One region of the Streptomyces sp. NPDC053431 genome, then DNA from elsewhere that is predicted to be linked to it. Evidence: riboswitches for the same ligand, from Rfam matches in the RefSeq annotation. Region 1 holds a riboswitch; each other region holds the start of a gene.
The links. Region 1 has a riboswitch for cobalamin ahead of ACIGXE_RS11265 (CbtB-domain containing protein). Riboswitches for the same ligand answer to the same signal wherever they lie in the genome.
Positions count from the first base shown of each region.

Region 2: it holds a riboswitch for cobalamin, as region 1 does, so the genes downstream of both, ACIGXE_RS05640 (cobalamin biosynthesis protein) here and ACIGXE_RS11265 (CbtB-domain containing protein) in region 1, are expected to answer to the same signal.
Region 3: it holds a riboswitch for cobalamin, as region 1 does, so the genes downstream of both, ACIGXE_RS18495 (ribonucleoside-diphosphate reductase subunit alpha) here and ACIGXE_RS11265 (CbtB-domain containing protein) in region 1, are expected to answer to the same signal.
Region 4: it holds a riboswitch for cobalamin, as region 1 does, so the genes downstream of both, ACIGXE_RS00505 (ABC transporter substrate-binding protein) here and ACIGXE_RS11265 (CbtB-domain containing protein) in region 1, are expected to answer to the same signal.

Region 1 is NZ_JBITXX010000003.1:394,133-398,324, reverse strand. Features, by position in the region: gene ACIGXE_RS11275 (D-2-hydroxyacid dehydrogenase family protein) at 1-858, shown strand, start outside; gene ACIGXE_RS11270 (CbtA family protein) at 1,039-1,887, opposite strand; gene ACIGXE_RS11265 (CbtB-domain containing protein) at 1,903-2,133, opposite strand; cobalamin riboswitch at 2,169-2,309, opposite strand; gene ACIGXE_RS11260 (histidine phosphatase family protein) at 2,361-2,918, shown strand; gene abc-f (ribosomal protection-like ABC-F family protein) at 3,142-4,192, shown strand, end outside.
Region 2 is NZ_JBITXX010000001.1:1,268,177-1,272,368, forward strand. Features, by position in the region: gene ACIGXE_RS05635 (cobyric acid synthase) at 1-917, opposite strand, end outside; gene ACIGXE_RS05640 (cobalamin biosynthesis protein) at 914-1,891, opposite strand; cobalamin riboswitch at 1,923-2,044, opposite strand; gene ACIGXE_RS05645 (hypothetical protein) at 2,183-2,404, opposite strand; gene ACIGXE_RS05650 (anion permease) at 2,421-3,686, opposite strand; gene ACIGXE_RS05655 (alpha/beta hydrolase) at 4,027-4,192, shown strand, end outside.
Region 3 is NZ_JBITXX010000007.1:36,700-40,891, reverse strand. Features, by position in the region: gene ACIGXE_RS18495 (ribonucleoside-diphosphate reductase subunit alpha) at 1-2,075, opposite strand, end outside; cobalamin riboswitch at 2,203-2,373, opposite strand; gene ACIGXE_RS18490 (GNAT family N-acetyltransferase) at 2,384-2,902, opposite strand; gene mctP (monocarboxylate uptake permease MctP) at 3,028-4,192, opposite strand, start outside.
Region 4 is NZ_JBITXX010000001.1:127,662-131,853, reverse strand. Features, by position in the region: gene ACIGXE_RS00510 (FecCD family ABC transporter permease) at 1-547, opposite strand, end outside; gene ACIGXE_RS00505 (ABC transporter substrate-binding protein) at 544-1,512, opposite strand; cobalamin riboswitch at 1,555-1,696, opposite strand; gene ACIGXE_RS00500 (Mov34/MPN/PAD-1 family protein) at 1,698-2,123, opposite strand; gene ACIGXE_RS00495 (amino acid permease) at 2,200-3,636, opposite strand; gene ACIGXE_RS00490 (DUF2017 domain-containing protein) at 4,098-4,192, opposite strand, start outside.

The DNA of each region.
Region 1 (4,192 bases):
GAGCACCTCACCGACCGCGACGCGCTCGTCGGCGCCGTGGAGGACTGCGAGATCCTCGTCGTCATGCGGGAGCGGACCCCGGTCGACGCCGCGCTGCTCGCCCGGCTGCCGCGGCTGCGGCTGCTGATCACCTCGGGGATGCGCAACGCCTCGATCGACCTGGCGGCGGCCCGCGCACGGGGCGTCACCGTCTGCGGCACGGACAGCAGTTCCGTACCGCCCACGGAGCTGACCTGGGCCCTGATCCTGGGACTCGCCCGGCAGGTGCACACGGAGAGCCGGGCGATGCGGGACGGCGGGCCGTGGCAGTCGACGGTCGGCACGGACCTGGCGGGCCGCACCCTCGGTCTCGTCGGGCTCGGCAGGATCGGCGGCCGGGTGGCGCGGATCGGGCAGGCCTTCGGCATGGACGTGACCGCCTGGAGCCCGAACCTCACCGACGAGCGCGCGGCCGGGCACGGGGTACGCCGGGCGGCCTCGCTCCACGAGCTGCTCGGCGCCGCCGACGTCGTCTCCCTCCACCTGGTGCTCTCCGACCGCACCCGCGGCCTGCTCGGGGAGCCGGAGCTGCGGGCGATGCGCCCGGGCGCGTATCTGGTCAACACCTCGCGGGCGGGTCTGGTCGACGGTCCGGCGCTGGTGCGGGTGCTGCGCGAGGGCGGGATCGCGGGGGCGGGCCTGGACGTGTACGAGACCGAGCCGCTGCCCGCCGACGACCCGCTGCGCACCCTGCCGAACGTGCTCGCGCTGCCGCACCTGGGGTATGTGACGGAGGACAACTACGCCCGCTACTTCGGGCAGGCCGTCGAGGACATCGAGGCCTTCCTGAGCGGCGCCCCGGTGCGCGAGCTCGCGTAGCCGCCTGCTCCGGCTCGGGCCCCGGCTCCGACCCGGCTCGGGCTCCGGCTGGGGCTCCGGCTCGGGCTCCGGCGCCTGCTCCCGCTCCTGCTCCTGCACCGGCTACTGCTCCGGACCGAAACGACCGGCCCCGTACGCCTCAGCGGTGTACGGGGCCGGTCGTCGTGTCACGGCGCGGGGTCAGGCGGCCGGGGCGGGCGCCTGGGCCGCCTGCGCCGCCCGGGCGGGCGGTGCGAGCAGCCGTTCCGCGAGCAGCCCGAAGGCGAGTCCGAAGGCCACCCACAGGGCGGCCTGGATGCCCAGGGTCGCGAGCCGGAACTCCCACAGCACGGCGGCCGGGAAGGTGCCGGCCACCGCGTCCTCGTTGCCGGGCAGGAACGCGCAGGCGATCCCGACCACGGCGACGAAGCCGAGGCCCGCGACGACGGTGGCGTTCCAGTTGCCGAGGCGCGGCGCGAGCCGGCGGCCCGCGACGACCGCGGCGATGCCGAGCAGCACGCTCAGCAGGATCATCAGGAAGAAGAGCGTGGTGCGCTTCCCGATGGTGTCCGGGTTGCCGACGGCCGGAGGGGTCGCCGGGTACTTCAGGAACGGCACCAGGTAGACCGTGGTGAAGGCCGCCGCCGCGACGAGCGCCGCGGTGGCCTTCGGGGTGAACCGGCCGACCCGGCCCAGGACGAAGCAGAACGCCAGGGACGCGATCCCGCCGAGGGCCACGCCGTAGACGAGTACGCCGGTGGCGAGACCCGCGGTGGACTGCAGGTCCCGGCTGACGATCTCCTCCTCGGAATCGGCCTGGGTGGCCGCTCCGTTCGCGCCGTGGTCGTGGCCGTGGTCGTGCGCCGCCGGCTCGGCCTTGGCGGCGGCCTCCTCGACGGCGATCGAGGCGTTGACGGACGGCTCACCGGCGACGTAGGCGACGGCGAAGGCGAACAGTCCGGCGATCAGGCCCGCGAGCAGGCCGCGGACCAGGAGTCGCCCCACGAGCGTGCCCGTGGGCGCGGTGGGGACGTTGGCGGGGGACGACATGTGCGCGGTGACCCCTCAGTGGCAGGGGAAACCGAGCAGGTGGCGCCCGTCGTGCACCCACTCGTGCACGTCGCTGCCCGCGAACACGGACAGGGCACCCTGCTCCGCGCCGACGAAGTAGAGCGCGACGAGCATCAGGATGCCGGCGAACGCCGCCCAGGGAAGCACGGCACGGACCGGCAGCGTGACCGGGACCGTGACGGCGGGGGTGGACGGAACGGCGGGCGACGCAATGGCCTCGGCCATGGTGGAACCTCCTCGGGAACTCGCGTCCCATACGGTGGTGCGCGACGACGGTCGTCGGGTCTGACTCACCGTCCACGGGCTGGGGACGGCTCACAGTGGCGCGACCGTGCCGGACTCTCACCGGACTTCCGTCTCGCCGTCGTCGTTCATATGGAAATGTCGACTGACGGTACCGCGCCGATCACAACACGCCAAGACCGCCCGGAACGCTGAGGGATGTATCACCCATGACCGTGCACCTCTCCCTGATCGCGCCCGCCATGAACAGGGCACTGCGCGAGGCGCGGTTCGACGACGACGGACCGCTGGAGCCCCTGCGCGACAAGCGGTTCGACCCGCTGTGCCCGGCGCCCCGGGTGCGCCTGGTCCGTTCGCCGTCCGCCCGGTGCGAGGGGACGGCCGGGGTCCTCGGCCTCACCGAGGTGCCCGCCGAACCGGCGCTCGCGGGTTGCGCGATGGGCCGGTGGCGGGGCCGTGGCCTGGACGAACTCACCACCGAGGAACCGGAGTCGGTGGCCGCCTGGCTCTCCGATCCCGCGGCCGCCCCGCACGGCGGCGAGTCGCTGCGCGAGCTGCGCGCCCGGGTCGCCGCCTGGATGGACGCCCTGGAGCCGGGCACCGTCCTCGCGTTCACGGAGCCGGACGTGGTCCGCGCGGCCGTCGCCCACGCCCTCGGCGCGCCGGAGGCGGTCTTCTGGCGCCTCGACGTGCGCCCGCTGGAGCGCGTCGAGCTGTCGGGCCGGTCGGGGCGCTGGAACGTGCGCCTGGGCGCGCCGGTGAGCTGAGCCGCGGGCCGGTGAGCTGCGCGGCGGGCGTGCCGGTGGGCTGAACCGCTGGCGCGCCGGTGAGCTGAGCGGAGGGCGGGCCGGTGAGCTGAACCGCGGGCGCGCCGGGCGCCCCCAGGCGAGACGAAACGTCTTGCGAGGTACCCGTCGGAGGCGTACGGTGGCCGCATAACGAGACGAGACGTCTCGTCCCCCTGATCTCGTGCTCCCGAGGAGGTCGCCCTTGTTCCATGTCCGACTCACCGACGTCACCCGGCGCTTCGACGACCGGTACGTCCACGACCGGCTCGTCCTCGACCGGGTCTCGCTCACCGTCCAGGCCGGCGAACGCCTCGGCGTCGTCGGCGACAACGGCTCCGGGAAGTCCACGCTCCTGCGACTCCTCGCCGGCGCCGAACGCCCCGACCACGGCACCGTCACCGTCGAGTCCCCCGGTGGCGTCGGCCACCTCGCCCAGGCCCTGGACCTGCCCGGCACCGCCACGGTCGGCGACGCGGTCGACCGGGCGCTCGCCGGCGTACGGGAACTGGAGCGGCGCATCCGGGAGGCCGAGGCCGCGCTCGCCGCGACCGGCGACCTCGACGGGTACGCCGAGCTGCTCGCCGCCTACGAGGCCCGCGGCGGCGAGGGCGCCGACCGGCGCGTGGAGACCGTGCTCCGGCGGCTCGGCGAGCGCGCGCCGCTCGACCGGGACCGCCCGCTCGGCACCCTCTCCGGCGGCCGGCGTTCCCGGCTCGCGCTCGCCGCGACCCTCGCCGCCGACCCCGAACTGCTGCTCCTCGACGAGCCCACCAACGACCTCGACGACGAGGCCGTCGGCTGGCTGGAGGAGCGGCTGCGCGCCCACCGGGGCACGGTCGTCGCCGTCACCCACGACCGGGCCTTCCTCGACCGGGTCACCACCGCCGTCCTGGAGGTGGACCACGAGACCCGGACGGTCCGGCGGTACGGCAACGGCTACGCCGGCTACCTGGCCGGCCGGGCGGCCGAACGGGCCCGCCGGGAGCGGGAGTACGAGGAGTGGCAGGCCGAGCGGAGCCGGTACGCGGGCATCGCCGACAGCACCGTCGACCGCTTCTCCCGCATCCCGCGCAAGGCCCCTGCCGCGTTCAGCGGCGCCGGCGCCTTCCGGGCCCGGTCACGGGCGCACGGGGCGGCGAGCCGCATCCGGGCCGCCCGGACCCGGCTCCGGGAGCTCGCCGAGCGCCCGGTGCCCAGGCCGCCCGAGCCGCTGCGGTTCGCCGCCCGGATAGCGGGCGAGCCGGCCCCCGTCG
Region 2 (4,192 bases), on a different contig from region 1:
ACCACGACCAGGTCGGCGTCGACGAGTTCCTCGGGCCGGTCCACGAAGCGCACGACGACGCCCGGTTCGGCGGCGAGCGCGTCGACGTCGGTGAAGTTGGACATCAGCGGGACGGCGCAGACGGCGACCCGCAGCACGTCCTCGCCCAGCGGCGGCGCCACGACCGACTCGCGTACGGCCCCGCGCAGCGACACCCGCAGGCCGTCCTCCTCGTCGATGCCGAGTCCGTGCGCGTACGGCAGGACGCCGAAGGTCGGGCGCCCGGTGAGGCCGTGCAGCATGTCGAGTCCGGGTTCGAGCAGGGTCACGTCACCCCGGAACTTGTTCACGAGATAGCCCGCGACGAGCTCCTGGTCCTCGGGCGCGAGCAGCGCCGTCGTCCCGAAGAACTGGGCGAACACCCCGCCCCGGTCGATGTCGCCGACCACGACCACGGGCAGTCGCGCGGCCCGCGCGACGCCCATGTTCACGATGTCCGTGCGCCGCAGGTTGATCTCGGCCGGACTGCCCGCCCCTTCGCAGATCACGGCGTCGTACGTGCCCCGCAGCTCCTCCAGGCATGCCAGGACCGGCTCGAACAGCTCCTGCTGCCGGCCCCCGTGGTAGCCGCGGGCGCTGAGCTCGCCGACCGGCCTGCCCATGAGGACCACCTGGCTGGAGCGGTCGCTGCCGGGCTTGAGCAGCACCGGGTTCATCAGCGCGCTCGGCTCGACCCGCGCCGCCTGCGCCTGCATGGCCTGGGCGCGCCCGATCTCCGCGCCGTCCCGCGTGACGAAGGAGTTGAGGGACATGTTCTGCCCCTTGAACGGCGCGACCTTCAGGCCCTGCCGGACCAGCCACCGGCAGATGCCGGCCGTGACGACGCTCTTGCCCGCGTCGGACGTGGTCCCGGCGACGAGCAGCCCCCCACCCCTCATGCGTTCCTCCGCTTCCTCAGCGCGTGCGCGATGGTCCGGCCGCCCACACAGGCGGCCAGGGTCAGCCAGGTCACCCGGCGGGACAGCCGGACCGCCCGGTCGATGTCGGCCACGTCGACGGCCCGCCCCGCCCCGTTGAGCACCGGCCGGTGCTCGATCCGCCCGCCGTACGACAGGGTGCCGCCGAGCCGTACGCCGAGGGCCCCGGCGAACGAGGCCTCCACCGGCCCCGCGTTGGGGCTCGGATGCCTCCCGGCGTCCTCGCGCCAGGCCTTCAGGGCCCCGCGCGGGTTCCCCCCGGCGACGGTGGTGAGGACGGCGGTGAGCCGGGCGCCCGGCCAGCCGGCGAGGTCGTCGAGGCGGGCCGAGGCCCAGCCGAAGCGCCGGTAGCGGGGGGAGCGGTGGCCGACCATGGCGTCCAGGGTGTTCACCGCCCGGAAGCCGAGCAGGCCCGGCACGCCCGCGACCGCCCCCCAGAAGAGGGCGCCCACGACGGCGTCGGAGGTGTTCTCGGCGACGGACTCGACGACCGCGCGGGCCATCGCGGGACCGTCGAGCGCCTGCGGGTCGCGGCCGACCAGGTGCGGCATCCGTGCCCGGGCCGCCTCCAGGTCGCCGGCCCCGAGCGCCCCGCCGATCGCGCGGGCCTCGCGCCCCAGGGTCGTTCCGCCGACGACGGCCCACACGGAGGCGGCGGTCAGGGCGACGGAGGCGGCGCGGCTGCCGCGCGCGGTGCGGGCGGCGAGGGCGCCGAGCGCCACGGTTCCGCCGGCGCAGACCGCGGTGTGGAGGGCGCCGCGGCCGCGGTCGTCGCGCCACAGGACGCGTTCGACCGCGCCGGCCGCCCGGCCGAACGCGGCGACGGGATGGCCGCGGCGCGGATCGCCCACGAGCAGGTCGACGGCGAGGCCGGCGGCCGCTCCGTACGCGAAGACGGCGGGGGCACGGGAGGGTCTGGGGCCGCGGCCGGGCATGGCACTGTGTCCTCACTCAGGGTCCGCGCCCTGGCTCGACGTGACCGGCGGCGAGAGTTCCTGACTCCCGGCCCGTCGGGGCCGGTCACAGTGGCGGGACCGTGCCGGATTCGCACCGGACTTCCTCTGCTTGCCGCCGTAATGGCTCCGGAAGTCCACCACGGCCCGCGAACACCCGTCAACTCACCCTTGACCTGCGTCGTGTCACTGTGCGAAGCACCACAAACACGGCGGCCGGGCGGTCCCGCACCCGTGGGTGAGGGGCCGCCCGGCCGGTGGGCCCGTCGAGCGTCAGACGACGATCAGGTAGATGCCGTACGCGACGGCCGCCGCGCAGAGCGTGAAGCAGAGGTAGGCGCCGGTACGGGCCAGGGTGGCGGAGCCGCCGGCGGCCGCGGCCTGCTCCTGCTTGCCGAGTCCGACGACACCGAGGGTGAAGAGGCCCACGAGGGCGACGGTCGCCACGAGGCTGACTCCGAAGACGGAGCCGAGAGCTGCCCAGTCGATCTTCATGCTTGGTTCCAGTTCCTTAGACCGCGGCGGCGGGGGCCGGGGGAGCGGCCGGGTCCGTCGGGCCCGGGGCGGGGATGGTGGTCTTCAGGTCCGCGTCCGCGACGGCGGCGACGGAGCCGGCCGGCGGCGGGGTGACGGCCGCGATGGCGGTGGTGACGACACCCGCGGGCTCGGTGTCGGTCTCGACGTCGTTGACGTTGGTGTGGTCGACGACCTGGCGGCGCGAGACGAGCCAGATGCCGAGGCAGGAGGCGACCAGGAAGGCGGCGACGACGTAGACGCCCCAGGCGCCCTGGCGGGCGACGTACTCGGCGCCCGCGCCGACCAGACCGGCGGCCGGCAGGGTCAGGCCCCAGGCGACGAACATGCGGGTGGCGGTCGACCAGCGGACGACACCGCCCTTGCGGCCGAGACCCGCGCCCATGACGCCACCCGAGACGACGTGGGTGGTGGAGAGCGAGAAGCCGAGGTGGGAGGAGGCCAGGATGGTCGTGGCCGCGCTGGTCTGGGCGGCGAAGCCCTGCTGCGGCTGGAGGTCCGTGAGCCCCTTGCCCATCGTGCGGATGATGCGCCAGCCGCCGAGGTAGGTGCCGAGCGCGATCGCCAGGCCGGCCGAGACGATGACCCAGACGGGCGGGTTGGCGCCCGGGGAGAGGACGCCGCCGGCGACCAGGGCGAGCGTGATGATGCCCATGGTCTTCTGGGCGTCGTTGGTGCCGTGGGCGAGGGAGACGAGACCGGCGGAGGCGATCTGACCGGCCCGGTAGCCCTTCTCCGTCGCCCCGGCGTCCGCGTTCCGGCCGAGGCGGTACGTCAGGCGGGAGCCGAGCATCGAGGCGACGCCGGCCACCACGGGGGCGGCGACCGCCGGGAGGAGGACCTTCGTCACGACGACGTCGCCGTTCACGCCGCTGACGCCGATCGAGGCGACGGTCGCGCCGATGAGGCCGCCCATCAGGGCGTGGGAGGAGCTGGACGGCAGTCCGACCAGCCAGGTCACCAGGTTCCAGAGGATCGCGCCGACGAGCGCGGCGAGGATGACTTCGGGCTGGATGCCCTCCTCGTTCACCAGTCCCTTGGAGATCGTCTTGGCGACCTCCACCGACAGGAACGCGCCGACGAGGTTCAGCACGGCGGACATGGCCACCGCCGTCTTGGGCTTGAGGGCACCGGTCGAGATGGTCGTGGCCATCGCGTTGGCGGTGTCGTGGAAACCGTTCGTGAAATCGAACACGAGAGCTGTCACGACCACAATGGCGAGCAGCAGCGTGATGTGTTCCATTTACCCAGGCAATCGTTTGACGTCAGTGGCTCGTCGAACGTAAGCAACCTGGGTGAACGGAAGGTGAACTGGGCCGGGCGGCATGGTGTCCCGATCCGGGGTCCCGAGATTCCGCTTAAGGGCCGGACGGGCTCGCTGTCCACGATGCGGTCACGGTGCGACCCGGGGTAAACCGTGCCGTTCCGGGCCGGACGCAACGCGCGTAGCTTCCAGCGCTCCCGACACGTTCCGCCCCATGGACCACTTCAGCCCCACGGGCGACCCCGGAACGAGATCCACGTCACTCGAAGGAGTCGCCCGCCCGGTGGCAGGTCGGCCCCGGGCTGCGGACACTGGGAGCGTGCGCCCGGCTACAGCGACGGCAGCGGCCGTCACCACAGTCATCGGTCTCGGCGCGGCCGCGGTGGCGGCCGGCCGGTACGCCAGCGACGTCGCCCTCGGGGTGCCCTCCGGGCGCCCCTTCCCCGGCGATCCGAAGCTCACCGTGCACGCCACGGGCCCGGGCC
Region 3 (4,192 bases), on a different contig from region 1:
CCGCGCTGCGGGATCTCCCAGGCCGTGCGGTACAGCTCGCGCACCTCGGCCGGCACCCAGCCGAAGCCGGCCACCGAGCCGTTGGCGTCGCGCAGCGCCTCGCGGGTCTGCGCGTCCCACACGCCGAGCCGCTTGAGCTCGTCCACCAGGTACGAGTTGACCTGGAGGAACTCGCCGGACAGCGTCTCGCGCTTGAACAGGTTGGAGACCTGCGGCTCGATGCACTCGTAGACACCCGCGATCGAGGCGATCGTCGCGGTCGGCGCGATGGCCAGCAGCAGGCTGTTGCGCATGCCGACGGCGGCGATCCGCTCGCGCAGCGCGGCCCAGCGCTCGGGCCAGTTCAGCTCGACGTCGTAGTGGTCCGGGTGCAGCACGCCACGGGCGGTACGGGTCTGCTCCCAGGCCGGCAGCGGGCCGCTGCGCTCGGCGAGGTCGGCGGAGGCCTCGTACGCGGCGAGCATGATCCGCTCGGCGATCCGGGTGGAGAGCGCCCGGGCCTCGGCCGAGTCGAAGGGCAGCTTCAGCTTGAAGAAGACGTCCTGGAGGCCCATCGCACCCAGACCCACCGGGCGCCAGCGGGCGTTGGAGCGGCCCGCCTGCTCGGTCGGGTAGAAGTTGATGTCGACGACCCGGTCGAGGAAGGTGACGGCGGTGCGGACGGTCTCGTCGAGCCGCTCCCAGTCCAGGTCCGCACCGGCGACGAACGCGCCCAGGTTGACCGAGCCGAGGTTGCAGACCGCCGTCTCGCCGTCGTCGGTGACCTCGATGATCTCGGTGCAGAGGTTCGAGGAGTGGACGACCGTGCCGGGCTCGGCGGTCTGGTTGGCGGTGCGGTTGGAGGCGTCCTTGAAGGTCATCCAGCCGTTGCCGGTCTGCGCGAGGGTGCGCATCATCCGGCCGTACAGGTCGCGGGCCGGCATGGTCTTCCTGGCCAGGCCCTTGGCCTCGGCGGCGCGGTAGGCGGCGTCGAACTCCTCGCCGTACAGGTCGACCAGCTCGGGCACGTCGGCCGGGGAGAACAGCGACCACTCGGCGTCCGCGTTGACCCGGCGCATGAACTCGTCCGGGATCCAGTGCGCCAGGTTGAGGTTGTGGGTGCGGCGGGCGTCCTCGCCGGTGTTGTCGCGGAGCTCCAGGAACTCCTCGATGTCCGCGTGCCAGGTCTCCAGGTAGACCGCGGCGGCGCCCTTGCGGCGGCCGCCCTGGTTCACGGCGGCGACGGAGGCGTCGAGCGTCTTCAGGAACGGGACGATGCCGTTGGAGTGCCCGTTGGTGCCGCGGATCAGCGAACCGCGGGCGCGGATCCGGGAGTAGGACAGGCCGATCCCGCCGGCGTGCTTCGACAGCCGCGCGACCTGGTGGTAGCGGTCGTAGATGGAGTCCAGCTCGTCCTGCGGGGAGTCCAGCAGGTAGCAGGACGACATCTGCGGGTGGCGGGTGCCGGAGTTGAAGAGGGTGGGGGAGGACGGCAGGTAGTCGAGCCGGCTCATCAGCCCGTACAGCGCCGCCACTTCGTCCAGCGCGCGGGCCGAGTCGTCCTCGGCGAGGCCGGAGGCGACGCGGAGCATGAAGTGCTGCGGGGTCTCGATCACCTTGCGGGTGATCGGGTGGCGCAGCAGGTAGCGCGAGTAGAGGGTGCGCAGGCCGAAGTAGCCGAAGCGGTCGTCGGCCGCGGCGTCGATCGTGGCGTCCAGCCGGGCGGCGTGCCGGGCCACGAAGTCGGCGGTCCGGTCGGCGATCAGGCCCTCGCGGTGGCCGACGGCGACGGAGGCGGAGAAGGAGACCGCGCCCTGGCCGGCCGCCTCCTCGGCGATGGTGAGCGTCAGGAGCCGGGCGGCGAGCCGGGAGTAGGCGGGGTCCTCGGCGATCAGGCCGGCGGCGGCCTCGGTGGCCAGTTCGCGCAGCTCCGCCTCGTCCGAGCCGGGGTGCCGGCCGCGCAGGGCGGCGGCGGCGACCTTGCCGGGGTCGGTGTCCGGCAGATCGGCGGTGAGATCGGTCAGGGTCCGCAGGAGTACGGTCCCGGGGCCGTCGTTCTCGATCGCTGCGGCCGGATCGGCGGGCGCGATGGTCACGTGGGGGCTCTCCCTCGCTCGGCTCGGGGCCAGGACGGGAGGCGGGAACGGGCGGCCGTACGCAGGGCGGCGCCGCGTCCACCGGCCCACTCCGCGAGGCCCGGACGTCTGTGGCACCCGGAACGGACGGACCGGGCGCACTGTCGGCAGGTCCTCGGACTCGCACGTGCGCGAAACGCGCAAAAGCACACCGTTGCGGGACAGTTCCGGATTTCCACCGGATTCCCCTGCGGCGACAGCGAGGATGAGCATACATGTGGGGGGCGCCCGTCGCGGCACCCCCCACATGTTGTGTGTCGTTTGCGTTGCTACAACTCCAGCGCGTAGCAGAGCAGGACGAATTCGGGGCGTTCGGGGATGGGGGCCCAGTCCCGTTCCGGGACTCGCCGGAAGCCCAGGCGCTCGTATATGCGGTGCGCCGTGCGCATGTCGGTCTGGGTGGACAGGACGATCCGCGCACAGCCCGGGACGGCCCGCGCCCGTTCGACGCAGGCCCGGACGAGCGCCTCGCCGACGCCGCGGCCGCGGGCGGCGCGGTCGACGGCCAGCATCCGGATCTCGGTCTCGCCGGGCTTGGCGCGCTCGCCCATCACCCCGGGGGCCGGGACGAAGGTGACGCCGCCCAGGACGGTGCCGGCGTCGTCGTCGGTGGCCACCGCCACGAGCACGTCGGCCACCTCGGCCCGCCCGGCCACGTTCCGCAGATGGCCCAGGTACCAGTCGTCCCGGCCGCGGACCAGGAACCCGTCGTCGAGGTAGGCCTGGCTGGTGATCTCGCCGAGGGTCTCGTGCTCCTCCGGGCGTACGTCTCTGATCATGAAGTCCATGCCCCGCAGTCTCCCGCGAGGCGCCTCCCGCGCGCACGCCGGTCTTCCCGGACTTCGCGCGTCCGCAACACCCGGACGCCGGGACCCCCGCAGGGGCCCCGGCGTCCGGTGGGAGGTGCGGAGGATCAGTGCCCGGTGCCGACCTTCGGCAGCTCGGTGACGACACCCGCGTCGCCCGCGTCGGCCGTGTAGTCCTCGGGGGAGGTCTCGTCGACGCCGTCCGGCGTGCCGACGGCCCGCAGGACGAGGGTCAGCACGACCGTGACGAGGACGTTGAGCACGAAGGCGGTGAGACCGATGTAGCCGATCTCGCCGATGCCCGGGATCTCGGCCGCGGAGCCGCCGAAGTGCTTCTGGGTGGGGCTCGCGACCCCGTACGCGGCGGCCGTGCCGTAGACCATGCCGACGGCCCAGCCCGCGAGCAGCGCCCAGCGGTGCATCCAGCGGGTGAACAGACCGCCGACGAGGGCCGGGAAGGTCTGCAGGATCCAGATCCCGCCGAGCAGCTGGAAGTTGATGGCGACGGTCTTGTCCATGGTGAGGACGAAGACGAGGGCGCCGACCTTCACCAGCAGCGAGACCAGCTTGGAGACCTTGGTCTCCTGCGCCGGGGTCGCGTCGGGCTTCAGGAAGTCCTTGTAGATGTTGCGGGTGAACAGGTTGGCCGCGGCGATCGACATGATCGCGGCGGGCACCAGCGCGCCGATGCCGATCGCGGCGAAGGCCACGCCCGCGAACCAGTCCGGGAACATGTTCTCGAACAGCTGCGGGATGGCGAGCTGGCCGTTCTTGACCTTCACGCCGGCCGCGATGGCCATGAAGCCGAGCAGGGCGAGCAGGCCCAGCATCAGCGAGTAGAGCGGCAGGATCGTGGTGTTGCGGCGGATCACGTCGCGGCTCTTGGAGGAGAGCGTCGCGGTGATCGAGTGCGGGTACATGAACAGCGCGAGCGCCGAGCCGAGCGCCAGCGTGGCGTAGGTCCACTGGCCGGCCTCGCCGGGCACGAGCGCGCCCTTGGGCTTGCCGGTGGCCGGGTTGACCGTCTGGTAGGCCTCGCCCGCCTTGGCGAAGATCTCGTCGAAGCCGCCCAGCTTGATCGGGATGTAGATGATCGCCACCGCGATGACGATGTAGATCAGGGTGTCCTTGACGAAGGCGATGAGGGCGGGGGCGCGCAGGCCGGAGGAGTAGGTGTACGCGGCCAGCACGCCGAAGGCGATGAGCAGCGGCAGGTCCTTCACGAACCAGTTGGTGTTCTCGCCGCCGCCGACGCCCATCACGTCCAGCACG
Region 4 (4,192 bases), on a different contig from region 1:
CCTCCTGGAACTGCTCGGGCCGGCCCGCGACGACCATGAGCAGGGTGGTGAGCGCGGACAGGATGTAGGAGACGGCGACGCCGGCGAGCACGAGCCGGGCGCCGGTGAGGGTGCCGCCGCGCCGGGCGAGGGCGTAGACGAGGACGAGCGAGAGCAGGGCGCCGGCGAAGGCCCCGGCGGGCAGGGCGACGCCGGTGGAGACGCCGCCGGCCACGCCGAGGACCAGCACGCACACGGCGCCGGCGGAGGCCCCGGAGGAGATCCCGAGGAGGAAGGGGTCGGCGAGCCGGTTGCGGACGAGGGCCTGGAGGACGGCTCCGACGACGGCGAGCCCGGCGCCGACGATCGCGCCGAGCAGCACCCGGGGCAGTCGTACGTCGAGCACGATCGTCCGGTACGGGGAGGGCCCGGCCCGCCCGGTCAGGGCGTCGAGCACCTGGCCGGGCGGGACGCGGACGGAGCCGAGCGCGAGCGAGGCCACGACGGCCGCGGCGAGCGCCACGAGCAGCCCGGCGACCACGGCCGGGCAGCGCTTCGCCGGGGTCATCGCGCGGGGTGCAGCTGGGCGGCGAGCTTGCCGACGGCGGCGGGGGCCCGGACGCCGAGGACCGTGTCGGAGAGCGGCATGACGGCGAAGCGGCGGTTCTTGATCGCGGGGACCTCGCGCAGGGCGGGGTCGTCGAGGAGGCGCCGCTTCTTCTGTTCGACGGTGGTGGCGCCGTAGTCGTAGATCACGATGACCTCGGGCCCGCGGGCGACGACCTGTTCCCAGGTGGCGTCGCCGAAGGCCTTGTCGAGGTCGGCGAAGACGTTGCGGCCGCCGGCCCGGGTGATGATCTCGTTGCCGATGCCCTTGCCGCCGGCGGTGAACGCGGTCTTGTCGCCGCTGTCGTAGACGAAGACGGAGACGGGGGCGACGCCCCTGAGGGTCTTCTCGGCGGCGGCGACGGTGTTCTTCGCCGTGGCGACCCAGGCCGCGGCCCGGTCGGCGGCGCCGAAGGTGCGGCCGACCTCGTCGACCTCGCGGTAGAGGTCGGCCAGGGAGCCGCGGCCGCCGGGGCAGTACTCGGTGTTGAGCCGGGTGGCGATGCCGGAGCGCTCCAGGTCCGCCCGGCCGCGGCCGGCCGTGGGGTCGAAGGCGGAGGCGTATCCGCCGTAGACGAAGTCGGGGTTCGCGGCGAGCAGCGCCTCCTTGGAGGGGTACTCCTTCGCGAGCACGGGGACGGCGTCGTAGGCCCCGCGGTAGGCGGGGAGGATCGCGTCGTCCAGGTAGGCGGTGCCGACCAGGGACTTCTCCAGGCCGAGGGCGAGCATGACCTCGGTGACGTGCTGGTTCATGGTCACCGCGCGCCGCGGCGGGGCCTGGTAGGTGGTCGTCACGCCGCAGTTGGTGACGGTGTAGGGGAAGCCGGGCGCGGGCGCGGCCGCGGGTGGGGCGGCGGGGGCCGCGCAGGCGGCGAGCAGGGCGGTCAGTGCGACGGCGGGCAGCAGCGACGTACGGCGCCAGGGCATGACGGAACGATCCTCCTGACGGGGATCTCCGCGTCCCCGATCGGCGGTGGGAAGGCGGCAGGTCAGTTCCTGGCTTCCACCCCGGGAGGGATGGTCACAGTGGCGGGACCGTGCCGGATTCGCACCGGCTTCCTGGTTCCTGCCGCCCGTTGGTCGCGCTCAGTCTCGCATGATCATCCGCACGGTCACTCGTACGCCTCGACGACCTTGACCTCTTCCTCCGTCACGACGCCGTCGACGATCGTGTACGAGCGGAACTGGAAGGGGCCCGCGCCGTCGGTGTCGGCGGTGGAGACCAGGACGTAGTGGGCGTTCGGCTCGTTGGCGTAGGAGATGTCCGTACGGGACGGGTAGGCCTCGGTCGCCGTGTGCGAGTGGTAGACGATCACGGGCTCCTCGTCCCGGTCGTCCATGTCCCGGTAGAGCTTCAGCAGGTCGCCGGAGTCGAACTCGTAGAAGGTGGGCGAGCGCGCGGCGTTCAGCATGGGGATGAAGCGCTCGGGGCGGCCCGTGCCGACCGGTCCCGCGACCACGCCGCAGGCCTCGTCGGGGTGGTCCGCGCGGGAGTGTTCCACGATCTGGTCGTACAGGGCTCGGGTGATGGTCAGCATGCCGACAGGATAAGCAGACGGGCCGCCCCGTACCGAGGAGTGGTACGAGACGGCCCGAATGCCGAGACGGTGCTGGTCAGGAGCGCTTGGCGAAGGCGGCGCCCTCGGGGTTGCGGGCCTTGAGCACCAGGTAGGAGACGGCGAGGATCAGGCCCCAGACGGGCGCGCCGTACAGCGCGACCCGGTTGTCCTTGTCCATGCCCATGGTCACGACGACCATCCCGATGAAGGCCAGCGAGAAGACGCTGAACCAGATGCCGCCCGGCGCCTTGAACGAGGACTGCGGCAGCTCGCCGCGGTCGGCCCTGAGCCGGTAGCGGATCTGGCAGATCAGGATGACGATCCAGGCCCACATGCCGGAGATGGTGGCGAAGGAGACGACGTAGTTGAACGCCTCGCCGGGCCACTGGTAGTTGATCCAGACGCCGACCGTCATGAGCGCGGCCGAGACGGTGGTGCCGACCAGCGGGGTGCCGGACTTCGTGAGCTTGGTGAAGACCTTCGGGCCCTGACCGTTGAGCGCGAGGTCGCGCAGCATGCGGCCGGTGGAGTACATGCCCGAGTTGCAGGAGGACAGGGCCGCCGTCAGGACGACGAAGTTGACGATGGCGGCGCCGATGCCGAGGCCCATCTTCTCGAAGGCCGCGACGAACGGGCTGACGCCCGGCTTGAACGCGGTCCACGGGACGACCGACAGGATCATGATCAGCGCGCCGACGTAGAAGACGGCGATGCGCCACGGCACGGTGTTGATCGCCTTCGGCAGGACCGTCTTCGGGTCCTTCGACTCGCCCGCCGTCACGCCGACCAGCTCGACCGCGAGGAAGGCGAACATGACCATCTGCAGGGTCATCAGGGTCGAGAAGATGCCGTCCTTGCCGGCGAAGAAGCCGCCGAGGCTCCACAGGTGGGTGACCGAGGCGGTGTCGCCGGCGTCGGAGAAGCCCAGGGTGAGGATGCCGGCGCAGATCAGGATCATGCCGACGATGGCGGTGACCTTGACCATGGAGAACCAGAACTCCAGCTCACCGAAGAGCTTCACGGAGATCAGGTTGGCGCCGTAGAGGATCACGGTGAAGACGAGGGCGGACAGCCACTGCGGGATGTCCCACCAGTACGTCATGTAGGTGGCCGCGGCGGTGACTTCGGTGATGCCCGTGACGACCCAGAAGAGCCAGTACGTCCAACCGGTCACGAAGCCCGCGAACGGGCCGATGAACTCCCGTGCGTACTCCGAGAAGGAGCCCGAGACGGGGCGGTACATGAGGAGCTCGCCGAGCGCCCGCATGATGAAGAAGATGACGAGGCCCGCGACGGCGTACGCGAGGATCAGGCTGGGTCCCGCGATCGAGATGCCCTTGCCCGCGCCCAGGAAGAGGCCGGTGCCGATGGCTCCGCCGATCGCGATCATCTGGATCTGACGTGCGCCGAGTGCCCGGTGGTAGCCCTCGCCCGCCGTCGTGTCCGCGGCCTCGTCGCCGTCGTGCTGCGTGTCGACCTGCGCAGAGGTCATGGTGGTGCGCCTTTCTCCATGCTGATCCGCGCACCGGCCGGCTCGGCCGTCTGTGCTGCGGATCAGGTCCTGATCCCCCCGGATGTGGAATGGAGTGCCACCGGCGGTCAGCCGGTCGAAGCGCCCCCGGGGACAGGGGTGGCGTCCCCGGGTGGTCGTGAAGATTTATCACGCGCTTAACCGTGATCGAGGACCCCGCGCGTGACCCACACCACACGAAAAGGGGGGTGAAACGGACTCAACAGAGCAAAGCGGGGCGCTTTGATAACGCATTCGTTATCCGGATTTGAGCGTCCGCTGAGCGAACACCCGCCGTCGCAGGTGTCCCGTCACATCGAACCCAGGGCCACACCCAACCCAGGGCCACACCGAACCCAGGGCCACACCGAACCCAGGGCCCGGCCGGCCGCGGCGGCAGCAGCAGCGGCGGCAGCGAGCCGATGGGCCCCCGCGGCCGGCGGCTACGGCATCAGCGTCTCGACGAGCGACTCCTGGAGCCCGCCGAGCCAGAGGTACGCCATCACCATCGGCTTGCGGGGGTCGGAGTCCGGCAGCC